DNA from 3 places in the Enterobacter chuandaensis genome. Region 2 is predicted to be linked to each of the others. Evidence: riboswitches for the same ligand, from Rfam matches in the RefSeq annotation. Region 2 holds a riboswitch; each other region holds the start of a gene.
What was found. A riboswitch is a leader RNA that binds a small molecule or an ion and turns the genes downstream of it on or off. The one in region 2 is predicted to bind thiamine pyrophosphate.

Region 1 (9,568 bases), 570 kb from region 2:
AAGCCGGGGATGTACGGCATGGTGGTCGCGATACGCGCTACCTTGTACTCCACCAGCTCCAGCGAAGGGTATTTCAGCACCACCATCGCCGCTCGCGTCACTTCGCCGCCCTGCTCGAACCCAACGTCCGCTCCGCCAATGTACTGCGGAGGATCCTTATCCAGACGATCCTCGCGGATCACCGATGAAGCCAGTTCGATTTGCTGAGCGCGTAGCGACGCGAGATCCATAACCACTCCTTACTTGTGATACTGGGCAGAAAGCCGATGCACCGCCTCCACAAATACGCCAGCGTGTTCTGGCGGCACATCCTGATGAATGCCATGGCCGAGGTTAAAGACGTGCCCTTCACCCTGGCCGAAACCAGACAGTATAGTCGACACTTCTTCTTCAATACGTGCTGGCGGCGCATAGAGCATGGACGGATCCATGTTGCCCTGCAGCGCCACTTTGTCGCCCACGCGACGGCGCGCATCGGCAATATCGGTCGTCCAGTCGAGGCCCAGCGCGTCGCAGCCGGTCGCCGCCATCGCTTCCAGCCACTGACCGCCGCCTTTGGTAAACAGCGTCACCGGCACGCGGCGACCTTCGTTTTCACGCAGCAGGCCGTCAACGATTTTGTGCATGTAGTACAGGGAGAACTGCTGATAATCACGCCCGGTCAGCACGCCGCCCCAGGTGTCGAAAATCATCACCGATTGCGCACCGGCTTTAATCTGCGCGTTCAGATAGAGGGTAACGCTCTTCGCCAGCTTGTCGAGCAGCGCATGCAGGGCCAGCGGCTCGGCGTACATCATCTTTTTAATCATGGTGAAGGCTTTGCTACTGCCCCCTTCAACCATATAGGTCGCCAGCGTCCACGGGCTGCCGGAGAAGCCAATCAGCGGCACTTCACCTTTCAGCTCACGGCGAATAGTGCGCACAGCGTTCATCACATAGCCCAGCTCGCCTTCCGGGTCGGGGATCGGCAGCTTATCCACGTCGGCTTTACTTTTGATTGGGGAGGTGAAGCGCGGACCTTCGCCAGTTTCGAAATAGAGCCCAAGGCCCATGGCATCCGGGATGGTCAGAATGTCCGAAAAGAGAATGGCGGCATCCAGCGGGTAGCGGCGCAGCGGCTGGAGCGTCACTTCACAGGCCAGCTCGGCGTTTTTGCACAGCGACATAAAATCACCCGCCTGCGCGCGCGTGGCTTTGTACTCTGGCAGATAGCGTCCCGCCTGGCGCATCATCCACACCGGGGTGACATCAACGGGCTGGCGCAGCAGCGCACGCAGATAACGATCGTTCTTCAGTTCGGTCATTTTTGCAGTTCCTTAAGCGTCATGGCCTCAGTGTAACACTACTCATACTCGGCCCGACACATCGCCACGGTATCTTCTATCAGCCGACGCGCCACCGTACCCGGTGGGGGTAAAAGAGGCAAATCGTCATAACGATACCAGTTCGCCTCCAGCAGCTCTTTCTGGTCGATAACGATCTCGCCGCTGTCGTATTCCGCCATAAACGCGGTCATCAACGACATCGGGAACGGCCACGGCTGCGACGTCACGTAGCGCAGGTTTTTCACCTTGATTCCGCTCTCTTCCATCACCTCGCGCGCCACCGCCTGCTCCAGCGTTTCGCCCACTTCGACGAAACCGGCCAGCACGGTATGAATGCCGTTGCGATGGCGGGTATGCTGCGCCAGCAGGATGGAATCGTCCCGGCGGATGGCGACGATGATGCACGGCGCAATCTGCGGATAGTAGCGTTCACGGCAGTGGCCGCAGAGCAGAGCCCACTCGGTTTTGCTCGGGTGCATGGTGTGTCCGCAGTAACCGCAGTATTTGTGCGAGCGATAAAACTCCGCCAGCTGCACGCCCCGCCCCGCCAGCTGGAACAGCCCCGCGTCCAGATCCAGCACCTGGCGAACGGATCCCATATCCTGACGCCGGGATTGCCGGATCAACCACACCGGATCGCCCTGCCACTCGCCGATTCGCAGAGCGGGCTGACCGACAAGATCGAAGATTTCTGCCGCACCGTAGGGGATTTCTCCACCGGGCAGCCACAACTTTTGTTCGTGGCTGACGATCCACCAACCCAGATCTGATTTTTCAATAATACGATCCATATCTATTGCACTACCTTCGCTTCACTGACATGTTGTTAGCATTGTGGTTACATTTTGGGTAAGTAGATCCCATTCTAAACTTTGCGGAGTCGACCATGTTAAACCAGCTAGAAAGCCTGACGGAGCGCGTTGGAGGAAGTAACACACTGGTGGATCGCTGGCTACATGTACGCAAGCATCTCCTCGTGGCGTATTACAATCTGGTCGGTCTTAAGCCTGGCAAAGAATCCTTTATGCGGCTGAATGAAAAAGCGCTGGATGATTTTTGTCAGAGCCTGGTCGACTACCTTTCCGACGGCCATTTCAACATTTATGAACGCATTATCCGCGAAATGGAAGGCACAACCCCCTGTTTAGCGGCCAGCAAACTTTGTCCGCTGCTGGAAGCCAACACTCAGCAGATCATGGATTACTACGATTCCACGCTCGAGAATGCCATCGATCACGATAATTATCTTGAGTTCCAGCAGGCGCTATCCGACCTCGGTGAAGCGCTGGAAGAACGATTCACGCTGGAAGATAAGCTGATTGCCCTCGCACTGGACCATGATTTGAACATCATTAACGAAGAGAACGTCGTGCGCCCTGCTTGAGTTCTTAATCGTTAACGAGTAATTTACAACCATTCGCCCCTCTCACGAGGGGGATTTTTCTTGTCGGAGTGCCCAGTGTGAAAGCACGGGCTGAGACCGTTAATTCGGGATCCGCGGAACCTGATCAGGCTAATACCTGCGAAGGGAACAAGAGTCACACTGCTGTTGTATCGCCCCCGGGCGATCTTCTCTTGCTTCATCCGTCGTCTGACAAGCCATGTCCTTCACTTTTGGAATGAGCTATGTCTACTACTAAACTGACCCGCCGCGAACAGCGCGAACACGCCCAACGCTTCATCGACACCCTGGAAGGCACCGCTTTCCCGAACTCGAAACGCATCTACATTTCCGGCTCGCAGGCCAATATCCGCGTCCCAATGCGTGAAATCCAGCTCAGCCCGACGCTTATCGGCGGCAGCAAAGATAACCCGCAGTACGAAGACAACGAAGCCGTACCGGTATACGACACCTCCGGTCCGTACGGCGACCCTGATGTTGCCATCAACGTGCAGCAGGGTCTGGCAAAGCTGCGCCAGCCCTGGATTGACGCGCGTAACGACTGCGAAGAGCTGAGCGTGCGCAGCTCGGCGTACACCAAAGAGCGCCTGGCCGACGACGGTCTGGACGAGCTGCGCTTTACCGGCCTGCTGACGCCAAAACGCGCCATAGCAGGCAAATGCGTAACCCAGCTGCACTACGCGCGCCAGGGCATCGTTACGCCGGAGATGGAGTTCATCGCCATTCGTGAAAACATGGGCCGCGAGCGTATCCGCAGCGAAGTGCTGCGCTACCAGCATCCGGGTGAAGGCTTCGGCGCTCGCCTGCCGGAGAACATCACGCCGGAGTTTGTGCGTGACGAAGTGGCCGCCGGGCGCGCCATTATCCCCGCCAACATCAACCACCCGGAATCCGAGCCGATGATTATTGGCCGCAACTTCCTGGTGAAGGTCAACGCGAACATCGGTAACTCGGCAGTGACCTCCTCCATCGAAGAAGAGGTGGAAAAGCTGGTCTGGTCCACGCGCTGGGGTGCGGACACGGTGATGGACCTCTCCACTGGCCGCTACATCCATGAAACCCGCGAGTGGATCCTGCGTAACAGCCCGGTGCCGATCGGTACCGTCCCGATTTATCAGGCGCTGGAGAAGGTCAACGGCATCGCCGAAAACCTCACCTGGGAGGCGTTCCGCGACACGCTGCTGGAGCAGGCCGAGCAGGGCGTGGACTACTTCACCATTCACGCGGGCGTGCTGTTGCGCTACGTGCCGATGACGGCGAAACGTCTGACCGGCATCGTCTCGCGCGGCGGCTCCATCATGGCGAAGTGGTGCCTGTCCCATCATCAGGAAAACTTCCTCTACGAGCACTTCCGCGAGATCTGCGAAATCTGTGCCGCGTACGATGTCTCTCTGTCGCTGGGCGACGGCCTGCGTCCGGGCTCTATTCGCGACGCGAATGACGAAGCGCAGTTTGCCGAGCTGCATACCCTGGGCGAGCTGACCAAAATCGCCTGGGAGTATGACGTGCAGGTAATGATTGAAGGCCCGGGACACGTGCCGATGCAGATGATCCGCCGCAACATGACCGAGGAGCTGGAGCACTGCCACGAAGCGCCGTTCTACACCCTGGGACCGTTGACCACCGATATTGCGCCGGGCTACGACCACTTCACCTCCGGGATTGGCGCGGCGATGATCGGCTGGTTCGGCTGCGCCATGCTCTGCTACGTCACGCCGAAAGAGCACCTCGGCCTGCCGAACAAAGAGGACGTGAAGCAGGGGCTGATTACCTACAAAATTGCTGCCCACGCGGCGGATCTGGCGAAAGGCCATCCGGGCGCGCAAATCCGCGACAACGCCATGTCCAAGGCGCGCTTTGAATTCCGCTGGGAAGACCAGTTCAACCTGGCGCTAGATCCGTTCACCGCCCGCGCCTATCACGACGAAACCCTGCCGCAGGAATCGGGCAAGGTGGCGCACTTCTGCTCCATGTGCGGGCCGAAGTTCTGCTCGATGAAAATCAGCCAGGAAGTGCGCGACTACGCCGCCGCGCAGACCATTGAAGTCGGCATGGCGGATATGTCAGAAACCTTCCGCGCCAGAGGCGGCGAGATCTACCTCAAAAAAGAGGAGGCGTAATGTACCAGCCTGATTTTCCTCCCGTCCCCTTCCGCTTGGGGCTCTATCCGGTGGTGGACAGCGTGGAGTGGATCGCACGCCTTCTGGAGGCTGGCGTGCGCACCCTCCAGCTGCGCATCAAGGATAAACGCGATGAAGAGGTAGAAGCCGATGTGGTTGCTGCCATCGCGCTGGGGCGTCGCTACAACGCCCGCCTGTTTATCAACGATTACTGGCGGCTGGCCATTAAGCACCGGGCGTACGGCGTACATCTGGGTCAGGAGGACCTGGAGACAACCGATTTGAACGCCATCCGCGAAGCTGGGCTACGCCTTGGCGTGTCAACACACGACGATATGGAGATCGACGTGGCGCTGGCGGCCCGCCCTTCTTACATCGCGCTGGGTCACGTCTTCCCGACGCAAACCAAGCAGATGCCGTCCGCGCCGCAGGGGCTGAAACAGTTGGCGAGCCACGTCGAACGCCTTGCCGATTACCCCACTGTCGCTATCGGCGGGATCAGCGTTGAACGCGCCCCGGCGGTGCTGGAGACCGGCGTCGGCAGTATCGCCGTCGTAAGCGCCATCACCCAGGCGGCGGACTGGCGTTCCGCCACCGAACAGCTTTTACAGCTGGCAGGAGCAGGCGATGAATGATCGCGACTTTATGCGCTACAGCCGTCAGATCCTGCTGGAGGATATCGCCATTGACGGGCAGCAAACGCTGCTCGCCAGCCGGGTGTTGATTGTCGGTCTGGGCGGGTTAGGCGCGCCTGCCGCGCTCTATCTGGCCGGTGCGGGCGTGGGCACGCTGGTACTGGCTGACGACGACGAGGTGCACCTCAGCAACCTGCAGCGGCAAATTCTCTTTACGACAGAGGATATTAACCAGCCAAAAGCGCAGATTACCCGGCAGCGGCTGAGCCAGCTTAACCCGGATATCGAACTGATTGCTCTGCAGGCGCGGCTCAGCGGTGAAAGCCTGCGCCGTGAAGTCGCCCTTGCCGACGCGGTACTGGACTGTACCGACAATATGGCGACGCGTCAGGCGATCAACGCGGCCTGCGTGGCAGAGAATACGCCGCTTATTACCGCCAGCGCGGTCGGTTTCGGCGGACAGATGATGGTCCTGACGCCGCCGTGGGCGCAGGGGTGCTATCGCTGCCTGTGGCCGGACGATGCCGAGCCAGAGCGCAACTGCCGCACGGCGGGTGTGCTTGGTCCGGTGGTGGGCGTGATGGGCACGCTGCAGGCGCTGGAGGCCATCAAGCTGCTCAGCGGCATGGAAACGGAGCGCAACACGCTGCGGCTGTTCGATGCCCGTTCCAGCGGCTGGCGCCATCTGGCGCTACACCGCGCCAGCCACTGCCCGGTATGCGGAGGCCGTGATGCGCATTCTGTTTAATGATGAGCCAATAAGCTGCGACGACGGCCTCACCGTTGCCGTACTGCTCGATAAATTACGTCAGCTCAAGCCGGGAACGGCGCTGGCGCTCAATCAACAGATCCTGCCGCGCGAGCAGTGGGAACGTCAGCAGGTCAATGAAGGCGACCAGATCCTGCTGTTTCAGGTTATCGCAGGGGGCTGAGATGTTACGTATTGCTGATAAAGTCTTTGATTCTCATCTGTTTACCGGAACAGGCAAATTTTCCTCGCCGCAACTGATGGTGGAAGCCATCCGTGAAAGCGGTAGCCAGCTGGTGACGCTGGCGATGAAGCGTGTGGACCTTCGCCAGCACAACGATGCCATTCTTGCCCCGTTACTGGAGGCAGGCGTTACGCTGTTGCCCAATACCTCGGGCGCGAAAACGGCCGAAGAGGCGATTTTCGCCGCACAGCTGGCGCGGGAAGCACTCGGCACCCGCTGGCTGAAGCTGGAAATTCACCCGGACGCCCGCTGGCTGCTGCCCGACCCGATCGAAACCCTGAAAGCCGCAGAAAAACTGGTGCAGCAGGGGTTTACCGTTCTGCCTTACTGCGGCGCCGATCCCGTGCTGTGTAAGCGTCTGGAAGAGGTCGGCTGTGCCGCCGTTATGCCGTTAGGGGCACCCATTGGCTCTAATCAGGGGCTGGAAACCCGCGCGATGCTGGAGATCATCATCGAGCAGGCTACCGTGCCGGTGGTGGTGGATGCGGGCATTGGCGTACCCAGCCATGCCGCACAGGCGCTGGAAATGGGCGCCGACGCGGTGCTGGTGAATACCGCTATTGCGGTTGCCGACGACCCGGTAATGATGGCGCGCGCGTTTCGTCTCGCGGTGGAGGCTGGCGTGCTGGCCAGAGAGTCCGGCCCCGGCTCGCGCAGTTTTCAGGCACAGGCCACCAGCCCGCTGACCGGTTTTCTGGAGGCGCTCTGATGACCAGCTTTACGGATCGCTGGCGCGAGCTTAACTGGGACGATATTGCCCTGCGCATCAACAGCAAAACGGCAGCTGACGTCGAGCGCGCGCTGAACGCCCGCCATCTGAGCCGTGAGGATTTAATGGCCCTGCTCTCTCCGGCGGCCAGCGCTTACCTTGAGCCGATGGCTCAACGTGCGCAGCGCCTCACCCGCCAGCGTTTTGGCAACACGGTAAGCTTCTACGTGCCGCTCTATCTTTCAAATCTGTGCGCCAACGACTGTACCTACTGTGGTTTCTCCATGAGCAACCGCATCAAGCGCAAAACGCTCGATGAAGGTGAAATTGCGCGCGAGTGTGCGGCCATTCGTGAAATGGGGTTCGAGCATCTTCTGCTGGTGACGGGCGAGCATCAGGGCAAAGTGGGGATGGACTATTTCCGCCAGCATCTGCCCGCGATACGTCGGGAGTTTGCGTCGTTGCAGATGGAGGTTCAGCCCCTGTCACAGGACGAGTATGCAGAGTTAAAAACGCTCGGGCTGGATGGCGTCATGGTCTATCAGGAAACCTACCACGAGGCGACGTACGCCCGGCATCACCTGAAGGGAAAGAAACAGGACTTCTTCTTCCGGCTGGAAACGCCGGACAGGCTGGGTCGCGCCGGGATCGACAAAATCGGTCTGGGTGCGCTAATCGGGCTTTCCGATAGCTGGCGGGTAGATTGCTACATGGTGGCGGAACATCTGCTGTGGTTGCAGCAACACTACTGGCAGAGCCGCTACTCCATTTCTTTCCCCCGGCTACGCCCCTGCGCAGGAGGCATTGAACCCGCTTCATTGATGGATGAACGCCAGCTGGTACAGACCATCTGCGCGTTTCGCCTGCTCGCCCCTGAAGTGGAATTATCGCTTTCAACACGTGAGTCCCCGGCGTTTCGCGATCGCGTCATCCCGCTGGCGATTAACAACGTCAGCGCGTTTTCCAAAACGCAGCCGGGCGGGTATGCAGACGACCATCCGGAGCTGGAGCAGTTTGCACCGCATGACGGACGACGTCCGGAAGCCGTTGCCGCCGCCCTGACGGCACAGGGTCTGCAGCCTGTCTGGAAAGACTGGGACAGCTGGCTGGGAAGAGCCTCGCAATGACGATGTAACGCACTGCAACACGGTAAAAAATTATCGAGGCGTTACGGAAAGGCAAAACCGGATGATTGTCAGCGATCGTCCGGTTTTTTATTGTCATCAGGTCAGCAACGGACGCTGACCAGGGCGAAAAGCTTCTTCCTCGTTTCGCCCTGCCTCCGATTCCATGCATAAGAGGGGCACAAAAGTATGAATAAGGTATTTCTTAGTGATTCTTAAGATAAATCATCTCGCCTGAAATCGTGTTCCGTATAATTCACCGCTAACCGCAGGACAGCGACTATGCTGAGAGGATATCGGCAGACGAAAAATATTCACCATCAGGATCGATGTACAACTCATGGCACTTCACAGCAAAAGGCTCTCTTTCACCCGGCCCATTATGCTCAGCTTCGCGGGGATCCTGTGCAGCTTTGCGTTGATCGCAGTGGTGGTGATGCTTTCGCAGAGAAAGGATTTTCTCGAGGACTATCATAAGATTAATAGTAATTTCACGCATAACCTGGCGGTGAACTACACCGAATCTATCCTGCGTGAAAACGACTATATCCTGGGCCGCTCCGCGATGTACTTTGCACGCGATGACAGGCTAAACGAGACGCTCAACGTCAACCCAACGCAAGGGCTGCAGATGATGATGCATTTGCAGAACCTGATGCCGACCGTGTCATCCATTTCGCTGGCAGACACCCAGGGACATTACCTGCGCGCGCCGGAAGTCTTTCCCACAAAAGAGAGTAAAACGTTCGATCCCCGGACGCGTCCGTGGTTTGTCGCTCAGGCAGAAGCCAGTATCTTCAGCCACTATACCCGCCCCTACATGGACTACTTCACCGGCCATCCGACGGTTACACTCTTTAAGCCATTGATTTCACCCGAAGGCCGTCTGAAAGGCACACTCGCTTTTCATCTCGACCTGACGTCGATGGGCTACACCCTGCGTCAGATGGTAGCGCCTGTTCAGGGCGAGTTCTTTGTCGTCGAACGTGACGGCGCCGTGGTGCTACATCCGGATACGGGCGCGCTATTCAAACAGTACGTGAGCGAAGCGCTGATGGACAAAATGACCAACGGCGAAGGCCACCTTTATGATCGGAAAAGCAACGCCTGGTATTACTACTACTCTTTTACCAATCCGGACTGGTTTGTTATCTACCGGGTCTCTGGCGCAACGCTCGCCGACATCACCCGCCACGAAACGACGATCGTTGGCTGGGGGTTTGCCCTGGCGGCCATCGTTATCATCCTCTTCGGCCTTTAC
Region 2 (9,568 bases):
TGCCGATAACTTTGACCAGCGTGTTTGGCTGCGCGCCCGCGCCCACGGCGCCCATATGACAGTCAAACGCGCCGCCGGAGATGGTTACGTTTTGCGGCAGGCCGAGGCGTTTCGCCCACTCTTCGCAGAGCGTGCCGACCGGAATATCGGCGGTGAAGGTGTCGGTAAACAGCGGGTATGTCAGGTTCTTGTTGATGATCGGGTCGAGATCGTCGAAAAACGCGGCTGGCGGCAGGCCGCCCCAGTTTTCATGCCACAGGGATTTGTGCCCGGCGCTGCAGCGGCCGCGGCGGATGTCCTGCGGACGGGTAGTCCCGGAGAGCAGGGCTGGCACCCAGTCGCACAGCTCAATCCACGATGCCGCCGCCTGCGCAACGGAGGCGTCGGCGCGGGTAACGTGGAGGATCTTGGCCCAGAACCACTCGCTGGAGTAGATCCCGCCGATGTAGCGCGAGTAGTCGGTTTTACCCGGCTGGTGGCATAAACGGGTAATGGCTTCTGCCTCTTCTACGGCGGTATGGTCTTTCCACAGTACGAACATGGCGTTCGGGTTGTCGGCAAACTCGGGGCGCAGCGCCAGCACGCGGCCTTCAGCGTCTACCGGGGCTGGCGTTGAGCCGGTGCTGTCGACGCCAATGCCCACGACATCGGCCCGCTGGGCGTCGGTCAGTTCGGCCAGTACGGTTTTGATCGCCGCTTCCATCGACTCGATGTAGTCGCGCGGGTGGTGACGGAACTGGTTGTTCGGCGCGTCGCAGTAGCGCCCCTCTTGCCAGCGCGGATACCACTCAACGCTGGTTGCTATCTCCTGGCCGGACGTACAGTCCACTGCCAGCGCGCGAACCGAGTCGCTGCCAAAATCGAGGCCAATTGCAATTGCCATGGTGTTGCTCCATCCAAAAAACAGGTATGGAAGAACATTAGAGACTGGGGGCGAAAATCGTCAGGCAGGATCCGCTAATCTTATGGACTAAATTGCTGTTGCGATTGAAAGTGTGACGCCGTGCAAATATTCAATGTGGACATTTCTGCCGCACTTATAGACACTTTTGTTACTGCTTATCTGCCCGTGCTGGCGGAGAAATCAGGGGGAAAGGCTGAAACATGGCGGACGTAAAAGAGGCGTGATGCTTTTAAGATCTTTTTGCGGGCCATTTTTAACCTGCTTTTAGTGATATGGACAATTGGTTTCCTTCAGGACCCTTGGGAGAACTGAATCTATGGCCGAACCGCAAAACGATCCCCTGCTGCCGGGATACTCGTTTAACGCGCACCTTGTGGCGGGACTGACCCCTATCGAGGCCGAGGGATATCTCGATTTTTACGTCGACCGACCGCTCGGCATGAAAGGATATATTCTCAACCTGACCGTACGCGGGGAAGGGGTGATCAAAAACGGCGATCGGCAGTTTATCTGCCGCCCCGGCGATATGTTGCTGTTCCCGCCAGGGGAAATCCACCACTACGGGCGTCACCCGGACGCCAAAGAGTGGTATCACCAGTGGGTCTATTTCCGTCCGCGCGCCTACTGGCAGGAGTGGCTGTCGTGGCCGGCCATTTTCGCGCAAACCGGTTTTTACCGTCCGGATGAGGCGCATCTGGCGCAGTTTCGTGAGCTGTTCGCGCAGATTATTGAGGCGGGGCAGGCGGGCGGGCGTTACGCCGAGCTGCTGGCCATTAACCTGCTCGAGCAGGTGCTGCTGCGCCGCATGGAAGCCATCAACGAATCCCTTAACCCACCGCTGGACAACCGCGTCCGCGACGCCTGCCAGTACATCAGCGACCATCTGGCCGACAGCCAGTTTGATATCGCCAGCGTCGCCCAGCACGTCTGCCTGTCGCCGTCGCGGCTCTCACATCTGTTCCGCCAGCAGCTTGGCGTCAGCGTGCTGAGCTGGCGTGAAGATCAGCGCATCAGCCAGGCGAAACTGCTGCTCAGCACCACCCGGATGCCTATCGCGACCGTCGGACGCAACGTGGGCTTTGAAGATCAGCTCTATTTTTCTCGCGTGTTTAAGAAGTGCACTGGCGCCAGCCCGAGCGAATTCCGCGCGGGATGTGAATAAACGGTAAACATTCAGGTGAACTTCAGGAGCATCCTGTAAACTATTCAGACAATTGATGCCTTGACGCGGTGCGGGGCGCTAAGCAGAATCGCTGATTCGTTTTCTGACCGGAATAGTTATGCAGGCATTGCTGGAACACTTTATTACCCAGTCCGTTATGTACTCGCTCATCGCCGTGGCGCTGGTGGCGTTTCTCGAATCGCTGGCGCTGGTTGGGCTGATCCTGCCCGGCACCGTGATGATGGCGGGGCTCGGTGCGCTGATCGGTAGCGGTGAGGTCAATTTCTGGCAGGCGTGGCTGGCCGGGATTATCGGCTGCCTGCTGGGCGACTGGATCTCCTTCTGGCTGGGCTGGCGCTTTAAGAAGCCGCTGCACCGCTGGTCGTTTATGAAGAAGAACAAAGCGCTGCTGGATAAAACCGAGCATGCGCTGCACCAGCATAGCATGTTCACCATTCTCGTCGGCCGCTTTGTCGGGCCAACGCGTCCGCTGGTGCCGATGGTGGCGGGGATGCTCGATCTGCCCGTCGCGAAGTTTGTAGTGCCGAACATTATCGGCTGCGTCTTCTGGCCGCCGTTTTACTTCCTGCCGGGTATCCTGGCGGGGGCGGCGATCGATATCCCTGACGGTATGCAAAGCGGTGAGTTTAAGTGGCTGCTGCTGGGAACGGCGGTACTGCTGTGGCTGGCGGCCTGGCTCTGCTGGCGCCTGTGGCGCAGCGCGAAAGCCAGCGTCGATCGCCTGACGCGCTATCTCCCGCGCGCGCGCCTGATCTGGCTGGCCCCGCTGACGCTGGGTGTGGCCGTGGTGGCCCTGGTCGCGCTGATTCGCCACCCGCTGATGCCAGTGTACGGCGAGATTTTATTAAAAGTGGTCAGCCGTTAAGGACTTTTCCCTCTCCCTTGGAGAGGGCATCAGACCGTACGAATGCCCAACAATGAAGACGCCCCCGCTTTACCACTCAGCAGTTCTTCCGTTTCCCCATCCCATAGAATACGTCCTTCGGCAATGACCACCGATCGGGGCGCAATCCGTGCGGCATCTTCAATGCTGTGCGACACCATCAGCATCGTGATCTGCTCGCGCTGGCAAACCTCCTCCACCAGCGAGAGCATCTCCTGGCGCAGCGCGGGATCGAGCGCCGAGAACGGCTCATCAAGCAGCAGGATCGGCTGCTCGCGCACCAGACAGCGCGCCAGCGCCACGCGCTGGCGCTGGCCGCCGGAAAGCTCGCCTGGCAGTCTGTCGATGAAGGCGGAAAGCCCCATTTGTTCGGCGATCGCCGCCAGCTTTTGCCGCTGCGCAGCATCGAGTTTTAACCCCGGATCCATCCCCAGCGCGATGTTCTGCCACACCGTAAGATGATTGAACAAATTGTTTTCCTGAAACAGCATCGATACCGGGCGTTTAGCCGGAGGGGCATGGGTGAAATCACGATTATCGATGACTATCGACCCGCTGGCAGGCGGCAAAAAACCGGCAATTAAATTGAGCAGGGTACTTTTTCCCGCGCCGCTTGGGCCAAGTACAGCGACCATCTCCCCCTGACGCACGGAGAGCGTGAAGCGCATCGGCAGATGCTGGTAAAGCCAGGTTACATCAGTCAGTTTTAACATCACGCCCCGGAAGTTTTTCGATAACGGTAAATAACGCAAAGCACAGCACCAGCAGTAAAAGTGCCGTGACCGCGCCGTCCTGGCTGCGATAGGAGCCAATTTGCTGATAAAGCCAGAACGGCAGCGTGCGGAAATCTTCATTGCCAAAGAGCGCCACTACGCCAAAATCGCCAATCGACAGCACGCAGGCGAAGGCCAGCGCCTGGGCGAGCGGGCGTTTCAGCGCGCGGAGTTCCACCACTTTCAGACGCTGCCAGCCTTTCATGCCCAGCGACTGGCACAGCAAACTGTAGCGGCTATTGACGTCGCGCATCGGGTTTTCCAGCACCTTGAGCGCGTAAGGGATGGCCATCAGTGCGTTGGTGAAAATCACGATGCCGTCGGCACTTTCCGGCAGGCCGATGGTGCTGTTGAACAGCAAAAAGAACCCTGTCGCCAGCACGATGCCCGGCATCGCCAGAATCAGCATGCCCGACAGCTCCAGCGCGTGTCCGGCTCTACGGGCATGTCGCGCGTACAGCTCGCGGCTGCTCCAGAGCAGCATCATGGTCAGCGTCACGCAGATTAGCCCCGCTGCCAGCGCGATGCGCAATGAGGTCCATGTCGCTTGCCAGAGGACGGGCTGTTGCAGTACTGACAGCACGTTCATATTCAGACCATCAATGATAACAGCCAGCAGTGGCGGCAGCAGAAGCAGGAGCGCCAGCGCGATCAGCATAAAATCCGAGACGCGGCTGTGCAGGCTGTCCTGCGGATCGCGCCAGCCTGTAATGCTGTTGCTTCCTGCGGGAATCGCTTTACTCAGACGCTGGCTCAGCAACACCAGCACAAGGCAGCATGCCATCTGCACCATCGCCAGCAGCGCGGCGCGGCCCGGATCGTAGTCGTAACTTAAGGCCTGATAGATTGCCAGCTCGATGGTAGTCGCCTGCGGCCCGCCGCCGAGAGAGAGCACGGTGGCAAAGCTGGCAAAGCAGAGCATAAAGATCAGTGCGGCTACCGGGGCAATCTGGCGGCGCAGCCACGGCCATTCAACAAAGTGGAAGAATGACCAGCCGCGCATGCCGAGTTGGGCGGCAATCTGGCGCTGCTCACCGGGTATGTTCTCCAGCGCCTGCAAAAAGAGACGCGTTGCCATTGGCATATTGAAAAAGACGTGCGCAAGCAGAATGCCCTTCAGCCCGTAGGGAGAGAAGGTCCATTCCAGGCCTGAAGACGCAAAGAGCGAGGCCAGCCAGCCCTGGCGACCGTAGACGCTCAGAATACCAAAAACGGCCACCAGAACCGGCAGGATCAGCGTCATGGCGCACAGGCGCAGCAGCGCCTGCCTGCCGGGAAAGCGTCTGCGGTACAGCGCCCGCGCGAGGAAGATGGCCGGGAGCGTCGACAGCAGCGCGGAGAGAAACGCCTGCCAGAAGGAGAACCGGATAACGTGCCAGAGATAGCTGTCGTGCCAGAGCGCAAACAGGTCGCTCTCCGGCGCGTTAAACCACAGTGCAAGGAACGCCCCCAGGCTGACCGCCACCATCAGCAGGGCGGCGAGCAGACCGGGCATTAACCAGCCGGGAATTAACGGCTGACGGCGCGTTGCCATTCACTTACCCATGCGGCACGCTGCGCGGCAACCTGCTGCGGCGTAAACTCCAGCGAGGTTGTTGGTTTGGTCAACTGCTCGAAACCTGCGGGCAGCGCAACGTCAGTGACCGGATACATCCAGTTGCCTGCGGGAATGGCGTTCTGGAACGCCGGTGAAACCATAAATTTCAGGAACTTCTCGGCCAGTTCCGGCTGCTTGCTGGCGGCGGTACGGGCCGCCACTTCCACCTGCAGGTAGTGACCTTCAGCGAAATTCGCAGCCGCGTAGTTGTCTTTCTTTTCGGCGATAATGTGGTAGGCCGGAGAGGTGGTGTAGCTCAGCACAAGATCGCTTTCTCCTTTCAGGAACAGGCCGTAGGCTTCGCTCCAGCCTTTGGTGACGGTGACGGTTTTAGCGGCCAGCTTCTGCCACGCTTCCGGCGCTTTATCCCCGTAGACTTTCTGCATCCACAGCAGCAGGCCCAGACCCGGCGTGCTGGTGCGCGGATCTTCGTAAATCACGCGCCACTTCTGGTCACTTTCGACCAGCTCTTTCAGGCTCTTTGGCGGGTTTTTCAGCTTGTTTTTGTCGTAAACAAAAGCAAAGTAGCCGTAATCGAACGGCACAAAGGTGTCGTTTTTCCAGCCGCCCGGCACGTTAACGGCATCTGCCGCCACGCCGCTTTTGGCAAACAGTTTGGTTTGCGTCGCGGCTTCCAGCAGGTTGTTATCCAGCCCGAGCACCACGTCGGCCTTGCTGTTTTTCCCTTCCATGCGCAGACGGTTGAGCAGCGACACGCCATCTTCCAGCGCGACGAACTTCAGCTCGCAGTTGCAGTCGGCTTCGAAGGCTTTTTTCACCACCGGGCCAGGGCCCCAGTCAGCGGAGAAGGAGTCGTAGGTGTAGACCGTCAGGACGGGCTTAGCAAAAACAGGCAGCGCAACCAGCGCCAGCAGGGGAAGAACGTTTTTTAACACTTTGCACCTCAGGGTTGAGTGGCAAAGGATTTTGAGCGACAGCCTCAAATCCCTTCGCCGGCGTTATCCGGATCAGGTTCGACGGGTATTATCTCAGCGCACATCAGTGATGCAGCACCCCGTTGAGAACGGCAGTATTGTAATGATTTGGTGAATATTACGAAAGCGTTATGGCTCCGGCGGCGCAAACCAGGCGGATTTAAAATCAAACCAGCCCAGGGTATTCATCCGCAGGCCGCGCATGCTGCGCTGCCCCTGGATCATCAGCCAGTGGTGGATCAGCGGCACGATCGCCTGTTCGGCCAGCAACTGCTGGCACCAGGTGGCCAGATTCATCTCACCCGCGCGCCACCCGGCGGCGTCCTGCTGCCAGTCCCGATCGATGCAGTGCTGGATCAGCGGGACTTCATACAGGTGCGAGAAGAGCGAGAAATCGAGCGGCAGGGTGAAGTTGGCGCTGTTGAGCCAGATATCACTGGTGATATCCCCCTGGTGCCATTCGTCATAGTCGACTTCGTTGACCTCCAGCGTGACCCCCTCGGCCGCCAGCAGCCGGATCATGATTTTAGCGATAAAGCGGTGCTCCACGTGCTCGCGGTAGTAGGTCAGGGTGATGGATTCCAGCCCGGCAGGCTTTTCGCAGCGTGCGGGACGCGCGTGGTGCCAGCGTGGAAGCAGGCCGTAGGCCGGGAACCACCAGGCCTGATACTGAATGTCGGCATGGTAGATCAGGTTCGCAGGGGCCAGAATGTGGCTTACCCACTGACGCACGTCGTGGCTTGCCCCGCGATGGGTGCGACGGTCAAACAGCAGATAATAACAGCCCTCCTCAAGGCGGCTCTCGACGGCCTTTTCACCGGTGGTTGGGCCTTCCAGCGTTAGCCCGGCGCTCAGCTCTTCGTTAAGGTCCGGCAGCACCCAGACGTTCACTTCGTCGATCAACGCCCGGTAGCCAAAATAGTCGTCAAAGGCGCGTATCTTGAGCTGATTGTTGTTATTGCGCGAGACGGCGTAGGGACCGGTGCCAATCGGCTGGCTGGCAAAATTGCTCAGCGATTCCCACTCGCCGGGCAGGATCATCGACGGCACATAGCCCAGCAGCCAGGGCAGCCACTTATCCTGCTGAGACAGCTCAATATCCAGCGTCCAGGCCGTGGGGGAGTGAATGCGCGAGATGTGCGAGTAGAGCGGAAGCGTGCGGGCGCGTTCCAGAGAGGCGATGACGTCACTCATCTCCAGCTCGCGACCGTGGTGGAAGTGAATGCCCGGGCGTAAAAAGAAACGCCAGTGCAGGGGAGAAAGCTGCTGCCAGTGGTGGGCGATATCCGCTTCCAGTTCCCCGTTTTCCTCATTTATGCGCGTCAGGCCGCTGAAAATTTGTCGGGCCATGTGGGTTTCAGAGCGCCGTAATGCCGTGCCGGGCAACAGATTTTTCATCGGACGGTAGTAGAGCACCCGCAGAATATGCCGACCCTGACGAAAACTGCGCCCAAGGTGTGAGACCAGCATCTGGCGCACGGCGGCCTTGTCGCCCACCAGCTGTACCAGCTGATCGATGCGGTCCTGCTCCAGCAGATCTTCCGCTCGCTGCTGCTGCAGCGCCAGCCCGGTATAGAGGAAGGTCAGGCGCGAGCGCTTACCGCGTCCGGCCTCGGCTTCCCAGTTCAGCCAGCCCTGCTGCTGCATGGTGTTGAGCAACGTGCGCATATGTCGGCGTGAACAGCTGAGCAGGTCAGCCAGCTCGTTCAGCGTGGTCTCCTGCGATTGCCCCTCGCAGCATTGCCAGAGGCGGATAAATTGTTGTTGCAGACGACCAGAAGGCATAAAAGGGGAACTCCTGACAAAAAACCAGCAATTTATTTATCCCTATATTAGGCCAATAATCCTTCCCGATGAAGCGAGGAGGTAAATTATGAAGAGGTCTACCGCACGTCAGTTTTATCAGCAGTACTTTTCAGCGACAAAGGGAGTGTCCTGGCTGGCCCGCCAGTGTGCAGAGCAACGGCTGAAAACGTTAGAAGAATTGATGCAGTGGGACGTTACGAAACCGACCTCTTCCCGCTAACTCGCCTCGATCATGTGTGACTGAGTATTGGTGTTTATCACCCGCCAGCAAAATGTTTTTGCTGGCTTTTTTCGTTTATTCTTTCACCCAATCTCGATTCGCTTTCACAAGGACTTGCGCATGCTGTGGTTGATGACGATGGGGCGACGCCTGAACGGCGTGTACGCCGCTTTTATGCTGGTGGCCTTTATGATGGGCGTGGCAGGGGCGCTTCAGGCACCGACGCTGAGTCTGTTTCTCAGCCGCGAGGTGGGGGCGCAGCCGTTTTGGGTGGGGCTGTTTTACACCGTCAACGCGATTGCCGGGATCCTGGTCAGCCTCGCGCTGGCGAAACGATCCGACAGCCAGGGCGATCGCCGTAAGTTGATCCTCTTTTGCTGCGCGATGGCCGTGGGCAACGCGCTGCTCTTTGCCTTCAACCGCCACTACCTGACGCTCATCACCTGCGGCGTGCTGCTGGCCTCTCTCGCGAATACCGCCATGCCGCAGCTCTTCGCGCTGGCCCGTGAATACGCCGATAACTCGGCGCGGGAAGTGGTGATGTTCAGCTCGGTGATGCGCGCACAGCTCTCTTTGGCGTGGGTCATTGGCCCGCCGCTGGCATTCATGCTGGCGCTGAACTACGGCTTTACGGTCATGTTTTCCATCGCGGCAGGCATTTTTATTATCAGCCTGGCGCTGATTGCCTTTGCGCTGCCGTCGGTTGCCCGGGTTGAGCAGACGACGGATAAGCCCATCACCCAGGTGAGCGGCTGGCAGGATAAGAACGTCCGGATGCTGTTTATCGCCTCCACGCTGATGTGGACCTGCAACACCATGTACATCATCGATATGCCGCTGTGGATCAGCAGCGATCTGGGTCTGCCGGACAAGCTCGCGGGGATCCTGATGGGCACCGCCGCCGGGCTGGAGATTCCGGCGATGATTCTGGCGGGGTATTACGTTAAGCGCTTCGGAAAACGCCGGATGATGATCGTCGCCGTGGCGGCCGGGGTGCTTTTTTACGCGGGGTTGATCCTTTTCCATTCGCGTGAAGCGTTGCTGGCGCTGCAGCTGTTTAACGCCGTGTTTATCGGGATTGTTGCCGGGATCGGCATGCTCTGGTTCCAGGATCTCATGCCCGGTCGTGCAGGCTCGGCGACCACGCTATTCACCAACAGCATTTCGACGGGCGTTATTCTTGCCGGTGTGATTCAGGGGGCGCTGGCGCAAAGCTACGGGCATGCCTCGGTTTACTGGATGATTGCGGCGATTTCGGTGGTGACGC
Region 3 (9,568 bases), 2.3 Mb from region 2:
ATACTCAAAGATGTTGTTGATTTGCGTCCCGTAGCCCCGGGCCCGCGTCACCACGCCCTCAGCCTCCAGCGCCTGCATCGCTTTACGCACGGTAATGCGCGACACCCCGGTTAACTGGCTTAAATCGCGCTCGCCGGGGAGAATATTCCCGTGCTCCAGCACGCCGCTGCGCACCGCGTTTTTAACCGTTTCGGCAAATTTCAGGTACAGCGGCGTGTTGTCCGGCGCGGCGATCCGTTCATTCAGTTGAGCGATTAACCGGGTATGCGCTTGTTCCATCTCTGTTTTTCTCAGGCGTGGTGTTTCTTGCCAGTATAAGGCTTACCACCATTCATGAAAATGGTGAACCGGCCCAATACCGTGACCCACCTCCAGAGTATCGGCTTTGGCAAGTGCGGCCGAGAGCCAGGTTTTCGCTTCACGCACCGTATCGGCCCAGCTGTCATGCCGGGGACGCAGCGCCGCCAGCGCGGAAGAGAGAGTGCACCCCGTGCCGTGGGTGTTTTTGGTCTGTACGCGCGGGGTCGTAAAACGCTGTTCGCCGTCACGGGTGAAAAGCCAGTCCGGACTTTCGGCATCATCCAGATGCCCGCCTTTCATCAGCACCGCCCCGCACCCCATCGCCAGCAGCGCTTTCCCCTGCTCTTTCATCTCACGTTCTGTTTTTGCGTGCGAGGTGCCTAACAGCGCGGCGGCTTCCGGCAGATTGGGCGTGATGAGCGCCACCTGCGGCAGCAACTTACTGCGCAGCGTCTCAACGGCGGAGACGGAGAGCAGCGGATCGCCGCTTTTTGCCAGCATAACGGTATCCAGCACCACGTTTTGCACCTGATAGCGTATAAGCCGCTCGGCTACCGCTTCCACAATATCCGTTTCGGCCAGCATGCCAATTTTGGTGGTATCAATGCGCACGTCGCTGAATACCGAATCCAACTGCGCGGCGACAAAATCCGGCTCGATACGGTAGACCGACTGCACCCCGCGCGTGTTTTGCGCCACCAGCGCGGTAATCACCGAGCAGCCATAGGCACCCAGCGCGGAGAAGGTTTTCAGGTCAGCCTGGATACCTGCGCCGCCGCTGGGGTCGGTACCGGCGATAGTGAGGGCGTTAATCCGTTTCATGCCTGCTCCTCCAGCGTATAGAGCGCATCCAGGAACGCGCTGGCAAAACTGCCTGGCCCATGTGACTGCGCAACGGCTTGCGTTCCGGCACGCTTCATCCATCCGCAGGCGGCGGCAACGTTATCCAGCCGGTCGCCCGGCAGCGAGCAGCTCGCCGCCACAACGGCAGAAAGCGCGCACCCGGTTCCCACCACGCGGGTCATTAACGGGTCTCCGCCCGTGACCGTTCGGGTCCGCTCTCCGTCAGTGATGTAATCCACCTCGCCGGTGACGACCACAATGGCATGGGTCTGACGGGCCAGCGCCTGAGCGGCAGGCAACGCGCTGGCGGCAGTGTCGGTGGTATCAACGCCGCGCCCGCCCGCGCTCATTCCGGCAAGGGCCAGGATTTCGGAGGCGTTGCCGCGAATGGCGGCCGGTTTCAGGGCCAGGATTTGATGGCAAAAGCGGGTGCGGAACGTCAGGGCACCCACCGCAACCGGGTCCAGCGTCCAGGGTTTACCTGCCGCCACCGCGCTTTCAATCGCCCGACGCATCGACTGCGCTCGCGGAGAGGTCAGCGTGCCGACGTTAATCAGCAGCGCATCGGCGATGGCGGCGAACTGTTCAGCCTCTTCGGCCTCAATCACCATCGCGGGGGATGCACCCAGCGCCAGCAAAACGTTAGCCGTAAAGGTCTGTACGACGTCGTTGGTCATACAGTGGGTCAGTGGAGAACGGGTTCGGAAGTGGTGTAAAACGTGTAAATCGAGCAGGTCAGGCTGCATGGTTTCGCTCCTGCCTTGCGTGAAGAAGCGATGACCGGGAAGGCATCTGACTTCCCTACGCTGGCATTATCCAGATCAGGTAATACGGGTATTTCTCAGCCTTCACAAAGAAGGGCACCCCGAGTCATTTGGTAAGAATTGACTTACTTTTTGCCAGATTAGGGGAAGTTTCATGCTGACGCAAGCGCCCTTTCGAGGTTCGCTTTCTTCATGCAGCGGTGGTGCGAAAGAAAAGGCTAGCAGCGATAATTACAGGACTATTATGCCCCTCCTTTGAATCAACACCATTTTCTATAACAATTACATTACGTCCAAGAAACACTCACTTTTTTCAGCGTTTAAGAAATAGCTCTACCAACATAATTTTTTTCCGCTTTCAGTTAGTCTATTTTATGTTTCATAAAGCATTAAATCTTATTTCGAATGAAATATAAAGTGAACCCCAAACCGTTTAACCCCGCTAAATATTTAGCCTCTCAATCAAGGGGTTAACACGAAACGTGCATCTGGCCACGCACCTTATAAGTTAATGTAAACATTGAGATATTTTGCGACACCCCTTAAAAACTCACTTTGGCTATTCATGCCATTTATGATTTAGATCAATATCCAAAAACTCGCATTAATTGATAGTTACTGCACGTTACGAATTAAGTGATTTATTCAAAATTCTACGTAACCCCGTTATTTTAATCAGGCGTAACCAGACGTTACATCAACACGCCAGGATAGCTAGCCTTACCCATTTTTACTTTTTAAATGATGAGTGCTTTTAAAATGAAACTTGCTAAAAATGCCGTTGCATTTTTTGTATCCGGCGTTATTTTGACTGGTTCTATAAATGTAACTAAAGCTGCAGATGTAAACGTAAACCTTAACGATAACGTATCCAACGCAGGTACTTTTATTCAGATTCAGGGCACTGATAATACCGCTTATAATCTGGATAATATGAAAGCTGAAAACGTAACGCAAGACGGGCAGATCTATAACTTGCAAGGCGATCGTGAACGAATGCAAGACGAGATCAACGTAAGTAAAAATAATATCAGCACGAACACCGCTGATATCTCCTCTCTTCAAACGACTGTTTCTCACGTAGATCAGGAAGCTAAATTAGCAGGCGCTCTTGCCGACACCGCTAATACAAAAGGTGATGTGGCGTTAAAAGGCGTGCTTACTAACGGAACTGCAATTACTGATATTGAAACTGTTAATGCTGTGCAAGATAGCCGCCTGTTAGCTCTTGAGAATACACCAAAACCCACTAACGGCGTAGATGGAAAAGATGGCGCTAAAGGCGATAAAGGCGATACCGGTTCTACGGGCGCACAAGGCGTTGCTGGAGTTAACGGACGTGATGGAGCGAATGGTAAAGATGGCGTGATGACCACCGTGACACGAACGCAGGTAGACACGGCAACACAAGCTAAAGTCACAACTAATAGTCAGGCTATTACTGCCAAAGCACAGGAACTGCAGGCTACCAAACAGACATTACAGGCTCTGAATAACAACACCAACCAGCAATTTAGATCGCTGCGTGAGGAAGTCGATAATAACAAGAAAGAAGCAAACGCGGGTATCAGTGGCGCGATGGCGATGGCCGGTTTACCACAGGTGCAAACGAATCAGCGCGTGATGTTCTCGGCTGGCGGTGCGACTTACAACGGTGAAAGCGCTTTAGCGGTTGGGGCGTCGGTTAACTTTAACGAACATATGGTTGGTAAAGTGAGCTTCTCTGATGATACAGCAAATAACATGGGAGCTTCAGTCGGCGTAGGAATCGGCTTTTAATAAATAACCAGCATGACAAAATACATTGTTATCTCTGTAATATTGTACCTGATGCTTATTATCGTTGGCGCATGGTTAGGTATTATGTATCAGACTTATTATATTTGCGGCTATTAAACCTCCTTCTATCGAATATTTCATCTAAGGTATCATCATAATGATAAAGTCACTCTCAGCGGTACTAATAGCTAGTGCTGCCATCCTGATTTCTGCATGTACTTCACCTGCTCAGCGCATGGCCGAATGTGAGCGCCAGGGTATTAGCAAAGATACCTGCTACCTGGCTGAGCAAAATCGCCAGAATGTTTACAATGAAGCCGCACAAAATGCAGCATGGGCGAACGCACGTGATGCCGCTGCGGGTACGGGTATCTGGGCTAAAAAAAATGCGAAGCAACATGCACAGGCAGCTAAAGCGGTTCACACCTTTAAATGGGAAGGAATGAAGATCACGATTAAAGGCGAGATCCTAAATGTCGATGGCGTATTGGGCGCGCTGGATGAAAACGAGCCTCAGGCAAAAGTTTATTCACAAGGGCTATACACCTTCATTTACTATCCCGCTAAAGGCAAATTAGCGGTGAGTAAAGAGGGAAAGTTTGAAGGTTACGCAACAAAGATTAAATAGAAAACAGAGGCGACACCTGTCGCCTTTTTAATTTGCAGGCCTTAACGTATTACTCTAGCTGCCACGCCCCGGCATTAATAAGCGATGCCGTTCCCGTCCAGGCAAACAATGCCAGTTCGTGCGCCCCTTCATCAGGGTAAATGCGGCTGCTGAGGCACGCCTCACCTTCATTGACAAACACTTCCACAGACGAGCTGTCAACGAACAGGCGCAGGCTTAGCGTGTCGTTCAGGTTAAGCGCGACGCTTCGGGTGCCGCACAGGCCATACTGCGGATAATAGCGCTCCAGCACCAGGCGCTGCATCTGCGCATCGACGTAGAGACGTAATCCGTCACCAAGGCGAATGCCGTACTGCTCCGCGCTGCTGTTGACGCAATCCCACTGCAGTATGACCTCCATCGCATCACAGCTTTCCACCTGAACGATCTGCTGATTGTTGAGCGTGCTCACCGGCCAGGGGAACCATGCCACCCGCAGGCATTCGACTTCTCGGGCTGGCCGCATCTGCAGGCGGTTATCCGCACTTAGCGTCAGTTCGCGCGGCAAAGAGAGCATGCCAGCCCACCCATCCTGCTGTTCCGGAAGGGGGGATTCCCACATATCCAGCCAGCCGATAACGATGCGGCGTCCGTCAGGCGTCAGGAAGCTTTGCGGCGCATAGAAATCATGCCCGCAGTCCATCTCCACAAACTCACCTTCACGCACGAAAGGTTGGCCGGGCTGCCACTCCCCCAGCAGGTAGCCGCTCTGGAAAAGATTGCGATTGTTGAATCCCTCCGCAGCCAGCCCCTGAGGTGAAAACATCAGCACGCGTTTACCGTTGAGGGTGAAAAAGTCCGGGCATTCCCACATGTAACCCATCTCTTTTTCAGCCACCGCCAGCACGCCCATATCCTGCCATTCGCGCAGATCGTCAGAACGGTAAACGCGCACCTGGCCCGTCTCGCCATCCCGTGCACCGACAACCATGTACCAGCGCTCCCCTTCCCGCCACACTTTCGGATCGCGGAAATGATGCAGCCCAGGCGGCGTATCAACGATCGTTCCTTGTCGCGAAAAATGGACGCCATCACGGCTGGTTGCCAGGCACTGTACCTGATAAAGGTTAGCCTCGTCACCCGGATCGCCGTGGAATTTGTGTCCGGTATAAATCAGCGCCAGCGTATCGCCATCCACCACCGCCGAGCCGGAAAAACAGCCGTCCTTGTCTTCTGGCCCTTCCGGTGCCAGCGCCACCGGGAGATGTTCCCAGCGAACTAAATCCTTGCTGCGCGCATGGCCCCAGTGCATCGGCCCCCACTGGGTCGAGTACGGATGATGCTGGTAAAACGCGTGATACCAGCCGTCAAACCACACCAGGCCATTCGGGTCGTTCATCCAGCCGGCGCGCGCGGCGAGGTGGTAACGCGGATACCAGCGCAGGTTAAGATCGCCGCGTTTGGCCTGTAAGGCCTGTTCAGCTTTGGCTATGGAATACATCATTTATTCACTCTTTTCAGTCAGATAGTGGAGGGTTGCGGCATGAGCGGGTCAGAAGAAGACTTACCCGAGCGCAACAGGAAGATGGAGATGAGCGTGGTGCTGAAAACTAATAGCCCCATAATGAGATAGGATTGGGCAAAGCCGTATTTCTCATAGCTGTAACCCGCCAGCGGCGACAGAACCGAAGCAATCACCGAGCTTGTACAGGCAAAGCCCACCAGATAGAGGGTGGAAGAGAGCCGTTTATCAAAATGCAGGCTGTTGTATTTAAAGATTGAGACCAGCAATACGGGCAGTTCAACCGCGTGCAGCAGCTTGGTAATGGAGATGAGCACCGGCCCCTCAACCAGACCGGATGCCACCATACGCATTGCCATCACCATGCCCGCGAATATCAGGCCGTTTTTCGCGCCGAGGCGGTTTACCAGCCACGGGGCACAAAACATGCCCGCCGCCTCAAGAAAAACCTGGAAGGAGTTGAGATAGCCGTACATGGCGTTTCCTTCCTGCAACGTCGGGAACTGTGACGAGAAATAGACCGGGAACTGCTGATCGTAAACGCCGTAAATGCAGGTGCCGATAACGAAAAACACCAGCGCCCAAAAACGCGGCAGCGTCAGCAGGCGTAATGCGTCCTCCAGCGTGACCTTGCCACCGGACACCGCTTCCTGCATGGCGTGCGGGGCGGAAGAGACCCTGAGGCGCGCGAGCAAAACAAAAAACACCAGCCCGGCACAGCTCGCGACAGCGAAATTCAGCTTCGGATTAATGTTAAACAGGAGCCCCGCAAAAAAGGTTGCCACCGCCCAGCCAAGCGATCCCCACATTCTCGCCTTGCCAAACTCAAACTGGCTCTGACGGGCTACGCGTTCGGTATAGGATTCCAGCACCCCAATCCCACCGTTAAACGTCAGGCCGATATAAATCCCACCAAAAATACTGCCCAGCAATACGTTAATCTGCAGCAGATAGCCAAACAGCAAAAAGGCCGGGCCGGAAAGAATCAGCAGACTGGTCAGAAACCAGAGCAGGTGTTTGCGCAGGCCAAGTTTGTCCTGAATAAATCCATAACAGATTTGTGCAAACAGCGCGGATACGGAAAGCACGGCATAGATAATGCCCGTATCCCCCGCTTTTAAGCCCACTTCCTGATGGAGCCAGATAGAGAGCAACGAACCGGAAGATGACCAGGTGACAAAAAAGAAAAACAGTAATGCGCTCAGTAAGGGATAGCTGTGAGAGTGATGCGTTTTCATCATGACATTCTCATGTTGGAGTAATGACACAATGGTAACGTTAACATTTATGCTTTCTCATGCAGCTTGAGTGATATTTAAGATGTTAATCACGAAAGTTAACGTTAACATCAAGAGAATGAGATCGCGATCAAAAATTCATAAGTGAGGTAAGCGAGACTTAACCTGGTCATCAGCCTTCCTTTTACATCAGCGACTTAGTTGTATACCCTCTCACAGAGCATTAATGGAGTAAGAAAATGGCTTCCCTGAAGGACGTCGCAAAGCTGGCTAACGTATCGCTGATGACGGTTTCCCGCGCGCTTAACAGCCCGGAGCGTCTTAAACCGGAAACGCTGGCGCGCGTGCAGTGGGCTATCGAGCAGACCAGCTACGTTCCCGATCTGTCCGCCAAGAAAATACGCGGCGCAAACGCTTCACCTAAAACCATTGGCGTGCTGGCGCTCGATACGGTCACGACTCCGTTCTCGGTGGAGATTACGCTGTCTATTGAAGAGACGGCCAGGCTGCACGGCTGGAATAGCTTCGTCATGAATATGTTTGCTGACGACAACCCGGATGCCATCGTCGATCTTCTGCTCTCCCACCGGCCAGACGGGATTATCTACACCACGATGGGGCTACGTCAGGTTCCTTTTCCTGCCAAGCTGCTCACCCTCCCCTGCGTACTGGCCAACTGTGAAAGTGTCGGTGAAAAGGTCGCCAGCTATATTCCGGATGATGAACAGGGGCAGTACGCCGCCGTCAGGGCGTTACTCGCTGAGGGCTATCGGCAGCCCCTGTGTCTGCATTTACCGGTGGGCCATCTGGCCACAACCCGACGCCGTCAGGGGCTTGAACGTGCCTGCCGTGAAGCCGGGCTCGACCCGGACAGCCTGGAGCACAGCTATATGGCGCCCGGAGACGAGCATTATCGTGACATTCCGTCCGCATTGCTGGCGCGCATCCAGAATGGCATCCCCCGGTTTGACTCCGTTATCTGCGGCAACGATCGTATCGCGTTTATGGTGTATCAGACGCTGCTGGCGCAGGGGATTCGCATTCCTGAAGATGTCGCGGTTATCGGCTACGACAATATGGTGGGCATTGGAGAATTGTTCCAGCCCCCTCTTTCAACGGTTCAGTTGCCCCACTATGAAATTGGCCGCCTGAGCGCCCTTCACATTATTCATGGTGAACAGCACCGGGAAACGACGCGCGTTGAAAGTCCATTTTTAATGCGTGATTCCATTGCGCACGCCATGTGACCACCGCTTTTTGCCGGTGATGGAAAAATAAGGGGGTATCAAGGCAGCATACCTCCTTTTTTTCTCAGTCAATGGCACGATTTGTCACACTCTTTTCTTTCATTTAACAGCCCGTCCAAACCTCACGTAACCAACTGTTTTTGCTCGCCATAAAGTGCAATCTTCTTTTTAAAAAGGGTGATATCGCCTCTCCTGTGCCCCATGTCACAAAACAGTAAACAAATTAACCATTGAGCCCCGTGACAAAAGGCTCTATATTGGCGGCGTTTTTTTCAGGCCCCCATCTGTTTTTTAACTTTTTATTCAATCGTGGCTCATAACGAAGCGGCGGTTGTAGGAGTGATATGATGACGGATAAAGTCCGTATTGACACCGTAGATGCCCACAAAAGCAACGAAACCTATCTGGCCCGTCAGGCCGAGTTTGAATCTAACGTCAGGAGTTATCCGCGCAAACTGCCTTTAGCGATCACTAAAGCAGAAGGCGTGTGGATCACCGATGCAGATAATAAAGAATACCTTGACTGTTTAGCAGGCGCAGGCACCCTTGCGCTTGGCCATAACCATCCTGATGTGCTGAAAAGCATCCAAAATGTCATTACCAGCGGCTTGCCGTTACACACTCTGGATCTGACTACGCCTCTGAAAGACGCGTTTTCTGAATACCTGCTCTCTCTGCTGCCTGGTCAGGGCAAAGAGTACTGCCTGCAGTTCACCGGTCCATCCGGTGCCGACGCCGTAGAAGCGGCGCTGAAGCTGGCGAAAAAAGTGACCGGTCGTAGCGGTATCATCAGCTTCTCTGGCGGTTACCACGGTATGACTCACGGCGCGCTGTCCGTGACCGGCAACCTGTCTCCGAAAGAAGCAGTAGACGGTATGATGCCAGAAGTGCAGTTCATGCCTTACCCGCACGAGTACCGCTGCCCGCTGGGTATCGGTGGTGAAGCGGGCGTGAAAGCGCTGACTTACTACTTCGATAACCTGATTAACGACGTTGAAAGCGGCGTGCGCAAACCTGCTGCGGTGATCCTGGAAGCCGTTCAGGGCGAAGGCGGCGTTAACCCGGCTCCGGCCGAGTGGCTGCAGCGCATCCGTAAAGTGACTCAGGAACACGGCATTCTGCTGATCCTCGACGAAGTTCAGGCTGGCTTTGCCCGTACCGGTAAATTCTTCGCCTTCGAACACGCTGGCATTGAGCCAGACATCATCGTGATGTCTAAAGCCGTCGGTGGCGGTCTGCCGCTGGCCGTGCTCGGTATCAAAAAGCAG

Region 1: linked by a shared signal. The riboswitch ahead of thiC (phosphomethylpyrimidine synthase ThiC) and the one ahead of thiB (thiamine ABC transporter substrate binding subunit) in region 2 are both predicted to bind thiamine pyrophosphate.
Region 3: linked by a shared signal. The riboswitch ahead of thiM (hydroxyethylthiazole kinase) and the one ahead of thiB (thiamine ABC transporter substrate binding subunit) in region 2 are both predicted to bind thiamine pyrophosphate.

The regions. Positions count from the first base shown of each region.
Region 1 is NZ_CP097173.1:237,792-247,359, reverse strand. Features, by position in the region: gene nfi (deoxyribonuclease V) at 1-230, opposite strand, end outside; gene hemE (uroporphyrinogen decarboxylase) at 240-1,304, opposite strand; gene nudC (NAD(+) diphosphatase) at 1,343-2,116, opposite strand; gene rsd (sigma D regulator) at 2,212-2,709, shown strand; TPP riboswitch at 2,764-2,873, shown strand; gene thiC (phosphomethylpyrimidine synthase ThiC) at 2,952-4,847, shown strand; gene thiE (thiamine phosphate synthase) at 4,847-5,482, shown strand; gene MX657_RS01145 (HesA/MoeB/ThiF family protein) at 5,475-6,230, shown strand; gene thiS (sulfur carrier protein ThiS) at 6,214-6,414, shown strand; gene thiG (thiazole synthase) at 6,416-7,183, shown strand; gene thiH (2-iminoacetate synthase ThiH) at 7,183-8,310, shown strand; gene MX657_RS01125 (sensor domain-containing diguanylate cyclase) at 8,648-9,568, shown strand, end outside.
Region 2 is NZ_CP097173.1:808,787-818,354, forward strand. Features, by position in the region: gene araB (ribulokinase) at 1-883, opposite strand, end outside; gene araC (arabinose operon transcriptional regulator AraC) at 1,221-2,066, shown strand; gene MX657_RS03995 (DedA family protein) at 2,185-2,952, shown strand; gene thiQ (thiamine ABC transporter ATP-binding protein ThiQ) at 2,982-3,683, opposite strand; gene thiP (thiamine/thiamine pyrophosphate ABC transporter permease ThiP) at 3,667-5,277, opposite strand; gene thiB (thiamine ABC transporter substrate binding subunit) at 5,253-6,236, opposite strand; TPP riboswitch at 6,268-6,368, opposite strand; gene sgrR (HTH-type transcriptional regulator SgrR) at 6,405-8,060, opposite strand; gene sgrT (glucose uptake inhibitor SgrT) at 8,149-8,301, shown strand; gene MX657_RS04025 (sugar efflux transporter) at 8,422-9,568, shown strand, end outside.
Region 3 is NZ_CP097173.1:3,122,907-3,132,474, forward strand. Features, by position in the region: gene MX657_RS15160 (GntR family transcriptional regulator) at 1-279, opposite strand, end outside; gene thiD (bifunctional hydroxymethylpyrimidine kinase/phosphomethylpyrimidine kinase) at 322-1,122, opposite strand; gene thiM (hydroxyethylthiazole kinase) at 1,119-1,889, opposite strand; TPP riboswitch at 1,925-2,021, opposite strand; gene MX657_RS15175 (YadA C-terminal domain-containing protein) at 2,667-3,686, shown strand; gene MX657_RS15180 (hypothetical protein) at 3,844-4,314, shown strand; gene MX657_RS15185 (glycoside hydrolase family 32 protein) at 4,364-5,797, opposite strand; gene MX657_RS15190 (MFS transporter) at 5,815-7,056, opposite strand; gene MX657_RS15195 (LacI family DNA-binding transcriptional regulator) at 7,293-8,300, shown strand; gene MX657_RS15200 (diaminobutyrate--2-oxoglutarate transaminase) at 8,645-9,568, shown strand, end outside.